2 linked regions of the Natronosporangium hydrolyticum genome follow. The protein of the gene in region 1 interacts with the protein of each later gene in a pairwise test. Links are inferred from orthologs where the notes say so. Each region holds a gene or a part of one and is shown in the gene's direction. Other genes may lie near its edges.

Region 1 (2,934 bases):
GGTCAACGCGCTCTTCGTGGTGACGGCGGTCACCGGCCTGTTGCTGGTCGGGTTCCAGCCGTTTGTGGTCGAAGATCTCAACCTGGTGCTCCACGATGCACCGGCCGCCCGATTCTGGGCCGCGGCGCCGCTGCTGGGCCTGCTGGCGCTCGCGGTGGTCACCGTGCTGAAGGGCAAGACCTGGACCGGTCTGGTGGGGCTGTTCGTGCCCATCCTGCTGATCGTGGGCGCGGCCCGGCTGGCGCGGCCCAGGTCGCCGTGGGCGCGCTGGCGGTACCGAGATGGGCGGCGGCGGGGCACGCAGAAGCTCACTCGCGCGCAGCGGCGGGAGGCGCGCTGGCGGGAACCGGTCAACCGGGCCTGGGACCGGGTGCAGAACGTCATCGCCGGGGCGCCAAACCAGCCCGACCCGCCGCCCCCGACCCCACCGAACGGGCCGGAGCCGCCGACTCGCTCCGGCCGGTCGTGACGAGCGGCCGCGGCCGGCCGCGCTGGTGGCCGGCGGCGACCGGGTACCGTGGCGGCCGGCCGGTGGTTATTCGCCTCGTCGAGCCCGACGGCGGCCGATAGGATGGTGACCCGTGATCACAACGACCGGCCTGGAGCTGCGCGTCGGCAGCCGGATCCTCCTCGACGGGGCCGAGCTGCGCGTCCAGCCGGGCGACCGGATCGGGCTGGTCGGGCGCAACGGTGCGGGTAAGACCACCTCGCTGCGGGTGCTGGCCGGCGAGGGTGCGCCCTACGCGGGTGAGGTCACCCGCCGCGGGCCGGTCGGCTATCTCCCGCAGGACCCCCGCACCGGCGACCTCTCCGGGCTGGCCCGCGACCGGGTGCTCTCCGCCCGCGGGCTGGACACGTTGCTCGCGGAGCTGCGTGAGCTGGAGGCCCGGCTGGAGACCAGCGAGGAGCCGAAGCTGCTGCGCCGCTACGGGGCGTTGGAGGACCAGTTCGCGAGCCTCGGCGGCTACGCGGCGGAGGCCGAGGCTGCCCGGATCTGCGCCAACCTTGGACTGCCGGACCGGGTGCTCAACCAGACCCTGGGCACCCTCTCCGGCGGGCAGCGGCGCCGGATCGAGCTGGCCCGGCTGTTGTTCCGGGATGCCGGCGCCACCGGCACGCTGTTGCTCGACGAGCCCACCAACCACCTGGACAGCGACTCGATCTCCTGGTTGCGAGGGTTTCTCGCCGGCCACAAGGGTGGGCTGGTGGTGATCAGCCACGACACCGAGCTGCTCGCGGCGGTGGTCAACAAGGTGTGGTATTTGGACGCCACCCGGGCGGAGCTGGACGTCTACAACGTCGGTTGGCGGGCCTACCTCGATCAGCGGGAGACCGATGAGCGGCGTCGGCGGCGGGAACGCGCGAACGCCGAGCGAAAAGCGGGCGCGCTCAAGTCGCAGGCTGACAAGCTCCGGGCCAAGGCGACCAAGGCGGTGGCGGCGAAGAACATGGCCCGCCGAGCCGATGCGCTGCTCGCCGGACTGGCCGACGAGCGGGTGGCGGACAAGGTCGCGAAGGTCCGGTTGCCGACGCCGGAGCCGTGCGGACGTACCCCACTGACCGCGGCCGGGCTATCCAAATCGTACGGTTCGCTCGAGGTGTTCTGCGATGTCGATGTGGCGATCGACCGGGGCTCCCGAGTGGTGATCCTCGGCCTGAACGGTGCCGGCAAGACCACCCTGCTGCGGATGCTCGCGGGTGAGTTGACACCGGACACCGGCACGGTCGAGGCCGGGCACGGGCTGCGGATTGGCTACTACGCCCAGGAGCATGAACACCTCGATGTCGATCGGTCGGTGTTGGAGCATCTGCGGTCGGCAGCGCCCACCCAGACCGACGGCGAGTTGCGAAAATTGCTCGGGGCTTTTCTCTTCTCCGGGGAGGACGTCAACAAACCGGCCGGTGTGCTCTCGGGCGGCGAGAAGACCCGGTTGGCGTTGGCGTCGCTGGTCTGTTCCGGCGCCAACGTCCTGCTGCTGGACGAGCCAACGAACAATCTGGATCCGGCCAGCCGGGAGCAGGTGCTCGACGCCATCGCCCGCTACCCTGGCGCGATTGTGCTGGTCACCCACGACCCGGGGGCGGTGGGCGCGCTTAAACCCGATCGGGCGATCCTGTTGCCGGACGGGGCCGAGGACGCCTGGAGCGACGACCTGTTGGAGCTGGTGGAGCTCGCCTGAGCGGGAGTCCCATCGATTAGTCGGTTACCAGACACAAAGAGCGTGTCGGTTGGCGTGTGGGTCACAACTGGCGCATGATCGTCGTAGGTGGTCCAATAGATAGGGACTACTTCCGCACACCAACGTGATGTAGCCGCATGTCAGGGACGTGAGGAAGAAAGATGACAGCCACCGGCACCACAACCAGTTCCGAAAAGGGCCGCCGGATCATCGGTTCGGAGCGGCAGACGCTCGCGAAGGATTTGGTCAAGCGTTACACGGACGGCGAGAGCATCCGTGCGCTCGCCTCCTCCACCGGTCGGTCGTACGGCTTCGTACATCGGGTGTTGACCGAGTCCGGAGTGCAGCTTCGGCAACGCGGTGGCGCCCGCCGCCGTAAGAAGGCGTGACGCGGCCCGACGCGTACCCTCGCCCCCGGTCACGGACCCGCACGTGACGTCGCCGGGGGTGCGGGCGGGCCACGACGAAGCGGCGGCCGTCCGACTGGACCGTGACGGGCCAGTAGCGACGGTCACGTTGTGTCGACCGGAGGTGCGCAACGCCCAGACCCCGCAGATGTGGCAACGTCTTCGGCGGATCGGCCGGGACCTCCCCGGTGATGTGCGGATAGTAGTGGTGCGCGGCGACGGGCCGGTCTTCTCCGCCGGCCTGGATCGGACGGTGCTCACCTCGGGCCTGGCGGCGGAGCTGGCCAACACCCCACCGGCGGCCGCGGCGGCGCGGATCGCCGAGTTCCAGGGCGCCTTCAGCTGGC
Region 2 (4,466 bases), 1.0 Mb from region 1 along the record:
GCTGTCGATGCTGCTCGAAAACGAGACGGTGCTGGAGTTCCAGGTGCTCGTCCCGTCTATCGCTTCCCAGGTGATGACCACCGGGGGTGAGGGCGTGCCGGGGACCCCCGCGTGGTGGGTCGGGGCGCTGGTACTGCTCGCCTACACGGTGGTCGCTGGCGCCATCGGCGTAGTGATCAACCGGAAACGGGACATTTCGTAACGCAACGCCTATTCCGTACCGGAGGCCCGATCATGTCACACCATGATCGGGCCTCCCTGCTCCCCACATCCGGCCGACACGGCGTAGCCTGGGGACGGGACTCTAACTTTGGTCCCACCCGACGAGCGATCTCGAAAGAGGCGAACAGTAGGCCGTGTCAGCGCCACAGACGTCGCAGGATAATCCGCTAGCAGGATTCGGCCCGAACGAGTGGATCGTCGAAGATATGTACCAGCGCTACCTCGCCGACCCGGCGAGCGTAGATAGCGCTTGGCACGAGTTCTTCGCGGACTACCAACCCGCGGCCCCGACCGCCACCGAGAGTGACCGAACCGCCGACCGCGCAGCAGCGGGCGACGAGTCGGCGGAGGCCAAAGCTCCCGCCGCCGAAGGCCCCCCGAAAGGCCAGCCCCCGCCACCGGCGCAGGCCGCCGGCGGGCAGGCCACCACCGCGCCGTCGGCCGCCCCGGCCGGGCAGAGCGCGGCATCGGGCAAGGCCCCGCCGAAGCCGGCCGGTGACACCGGCCCGCAGGCCCGGCCGCCACGGTGGGCCGAGTCGAAGTCACCGGATGGCGGGCCGACCACGCCCGCCCGCTCGGGCGACGGCGCCAAGAGCACCCCGGCAGCCGACAGCCCACCCGAGCAGCCGGCCGAAGAGCCGACCCAAACCCCGCTACGCGGCGTAGCCGCCCGGATCGCCCAAAACATGGACCAGTCGCTGACCATCCCCACCGCGACCAGCGTCCGCGCGATCCCGGCGAAGCTCGCCGCCGACAACCGCATAGTGATCAACAATCACCTCTCGCGCGGCCGCGGCGGCAAGGTCAGCTTCACGCACATCATCGGGTACGCACTGGTCAAGGCGCTCGCCTGGCATCCGGGGATGAACAACTCCTACGGCACCGCCGACAACGGCAAGCCGGCACTGGTCTCCCCGCCACACGTCAACCTCGGCCTCGCCATCGACCTCGCCCGGCCGGACGGCTCCCGGACCCTGGTCGTGCCGAACATAAAGGCCGCCGAGGTCATGGACTTCCGGCAGTTCTGGCAGGCGTACGAGGACGTGGTCCGCCGCGCCCGTCGCAATGAGTTGACCATCGCCGACTACAACGGCACCACGCTCACGTTGACCAATCCCGGCGGGATCGGCACAATCCACTCCCAGCCCCGGCTGATGGCCGGGCAGGGCACGATCATCGGCGTCGGCGCGATCGAGTACCCCGCGCCGTACCAGGGCATGTCCGAGGAGACGCTGGCCGACCTCGCGGTCAGCAAGATCGTCACGCTCACCTCCACCTACGATCACCGGATCATCCAGGGCGCCCAGTCCGGGGAGTTCCTCCGCACCGTCCACGAACTCCTCCTCGGCGAGCACGGTTTCTACGACGAGATCTTCACCGCGCTGCGGATCCCCTACGAGCCGGTCCGCTGGACCACCGACCACCGGATCAGCACCGAAGGCCAGATCGACAAGAACGCCCTGGTCATCGAGTTGATCCGGGCCTACCGGGTGCGCGGCCACCTGATGGCCGACACCAACCCGCTCGGTTTCGAGATCCGCCAGCACCCTGACCTGGACATCCTCGAACACGGCCTCACCCTGTGGGACCTGGACCGGATCTTCCCGGTCGGCGGTTTCGCCGGCAAGCAGACCATGAAGCTGCGCGACATCCTCGGGGTGCTGCGCGACTCCTACTGCCGCCGGATCGGCGTCGAGTACATGCACATCCAGGACCCGGAGGAGCGGCGCTGGATCGCCGACCGGGTCGAACACCGCTACGAGAAGCCCGCCACCGAGGCCCAGAAGCACATCCTGAATCGGCTCAACGCCGCCGAAGCGTTCGAGACCTTCCTTCAGACAAAGTACGTGGGGCAGAAGCGGTTCTCGCTCGAGGGCGCCGAATCGCTGATCCCGCTGCTGGACGAGGTGCTGCAGGCGGCCGCCGCGGCCTCGCTGGACGAGGTCGTCATCGGCATGGCACACCGCGGCCGGCTCAACGTCCTCGCCAATATCGTCGGCAAGCCGTACGAGCAGATCTTCTCCGAGTTCGAGGGTCACATCGACCCGAGCTCAACCCAGGGCTCCGGCGACGTCAAATACCACCTCGGCATGACCGGCAAATACACCACCCCGGCCGGCGACGAGGCCACCACCGTGTCGTTGGTGGCCAACCCGTCGCACCTGGAGGCGGTGGATCCGGTCCTCGAAGGCATCGTGCGGGCCAAGCAGGACCGGCTCGACCTCGGGCTCGAGGGCTACACGGTGTTGCCGCTACTGGTCCACGGCGACGCCGCCTTCGCCGGCCAGGGCGTGGTCGCGGAGACCCTGAACCTCTCCCAACTGCGCGGCTACCGCACCGGCGGCACCGTCCACGTGGTCGTCAACAACCAGGTCGGTTACACGACCGCGCCGCACTACGCTCGGTCGTCGCTCTACTGCACCGACGTCGCCCGGATGATCCAGGCACCGATCTTCCACGTCAACGGCGACGACCCGGAGGCGGTGGCCCGGGTCGCCCGGCTGGCCTTCCAGTACCGACAGGCCTTCAACAAAGACGTCCTGATCGACCTGATCTGCTACCGCCGGCGGGGCCACAACGAGGGCGACGACCCGTCTATGAGCAACCCCCGGATGTATCAGATCATCGACGGCAAGCGTTCGGTTCGCAAGCTCTACACCGAGGAGCTCATCGGCCGGGGCGACATCACAGTCGACGAGGCCGAGGAGCAGCTGCGTGACTACCAGCAGCAGCTGGAACGGGTCTTCAAAGCCACCCGGGACGCCGCCGCACCAACCACACCCCGGATCAGCCGACCCGCCGAGCCGGAGTCGGAGCCGCCGGTGCAGACCGCCGCACCCGAATCGGCGATCCAGGCGATCGGCGACGCCCACTTGGCGCTGCCCGAGGGCTTCACCCCCCACAAGCGGGTGGGTCAGCTCCTCAAGCGCCGACAGGCGATGGCCCACGAAGGCCAGATCAACTGGGCCTTCGGCGAGCTGCTGGCGTTCGGCACCCTGCTCTCCGAGGGCGTCACGGTGCGCCTCTGCGGGCAGGACAGCCGCCGCGGCACCTTCGTGCAACGACATGCGGTGGTGATGGACGCCGAGACGGGGGCAGAGTTCGCCCCGCTCGCCAGCGTCGCCGCCGAAGGAGCCCGGTTCTTCGCCCACGACTCGCTACTATCCGAGTTCGCCGCGGTCGGTTTCGAGTACGGCTACTCGGTCGAGGAGCCGGGCGCGCTGGTGCTGTGGGAGGCCCAGTTCGGTGACTTCGCGAACGGTGCGCAGGTGGTCGCGGACGAGTTCCTCGCCTCCGGCGAACGCAAATGGGGTCAACGTTCAGCGGTGACGATCCTGCTTCCGCACGGACACGAGGGCCAGGGCCCCGACCACACCTCCGGCCGGCCGGAACGCTGGCTACAGATGGCCGCCGAAGACAATCTCCGGCTGGCCAACCCGACGACTCCGGCGAACTACTTCCACCTGCTCCGCCGGCAGGCGCTCTCCAGCAAGCGGAAGCCGCTGGTGGTCTTCACGCCGAAGTCGCTACTGCGGCACAAAGACTGCGTCTCCCCGGTCGCCGACTTCACCACCGGCACCTTCCAGCCAGTCCTGGCCGACCCGGCGGTCACCGACCCGGCGGCGATCAAGCGGGTCCTCCTCTGCACCGGCAAGGTCTACTACGACCTGGCCGAGGCGCGGACCGCCCGCGGTATCACTGACACCGCCATCATCCGGTTGGAGCAGCTCTACCCGCTCCCCATCGCGGAGGTACAGGCGGCGCTCGCCGCCTACCCCGGCGCGGAGGATGTCGCCTGGGTGCAGGAAGAACCCGCCAACCAGGGTGCCTGGTCGTTCATCGCCCTGAACCTGCTCGAACACCTCGACGGGGTCCGACTACGGCGCATCTCCCGGCCCGCTGCGGCCGCCTCCGGTGCCGGCTCCACCAAAGTCCACGAGCTGGAACAGTCGGCCCTGCTGGAAGCGGCGTTGCCGGCCAAGCCGGGCAGCTAGACAGCCCGTCGCGGGGCCCACCGACCAGCTCGGTGGGCCCCGCGACCACGTAAGGAGCAGCAATGTACTTCACCGATCGCGGCATCGAGGAGCTCGAACAACGGCGCGGCGACGAAGCGGTGTCGCTGAACTGGGTCGCTGAACGGCTCCGCGACTTCGTTGACCAGAACCCCGAGTTCGAGACCCCGATCGAACGGCTCGCCACCTGGCTCGCCCGCCTCGACGATGAGGACGAGTAACCCGTCGAGC

The links. Proteins that work in one complex are often made in the same cells at the same time.
Region 2: the proteins of JQS43_RS09530 (region 1) and JQS43_RS05060 interact in binary tests that used the Escherichia coli proteins (3 or more experiments, as listed by UniProt). The link is inferred for Natronosporangium hydrolyticum from one-to-one orthologs.

Annotation. Positions count from the first base shown.
Region 1 is NZ_CP070499.1:2,131,633-2,134,566, forward strand. What follows is about bases 13-2,880. They hold JQS43_RS09530 (ABC-F family ATP-binding cassette domain-containing protein), read left to right. Parts: upstream 13-581; coding sequence 582-2,180; downstream 2,181-2,880. Other genes in these bases: JQS43_RS09525 (hypothetical protein), read left to right, coding at 13-469; JQS43_RS09535 (helix-turn-helix domain-containing protein), read left to right, coding at 2,342-2,569; JQS43_RS09540 (enoyl-CoA hydratase/isomerase family protein), read left to right, coding at 2,613-2,880. Also shown: more of JQS43_RS09525, read left to right, coding at 1-12; more of JQS43_RS09540, read left to right, coding at 2,881-2,934. UniProt on the Escherichia coli protein: Genetic data indicate it may be involved in ribosome assembly or function.
Region 2 is NZ_CP070499.1:1,088,635-1,093,100, reverse strand. What follows is about bases 18-4,417. They hold JQS43_RS05060 (multifunctional oxoglutarate decarboxylase/oxoglutarate dehydrogenase thiamine pyrophosphate-binding subunit/dihydrolipoyllysine-residue succinyltransferase subunit), read left to right. Parts: upstream 18-356; coding sequence 357-4,217; downstream 4,218-4,417. Other genes in these bases: JQS43_RS05055 (DUF6104 family protein), read left to right, coding at 4,280-4,417; JQS43_RS05065 (ABC transporter permease), read left to right, coding at 18-202. In the rest of the region: more of JQS43_RS05065, read left to right, coding at 1-17; more of JQS43_RS05055, read left to right, coding at 4,418-4,456. UniProt on the Escherichia coli protein: E1 component of the 2-oxoglutarate dehydrogenase (OGDH) complex which catalyzes the decarboxylation of 2-oxoglutarate, the first step in the conversion of 2-oxoglutarate to succinyl-CoA and CO(2).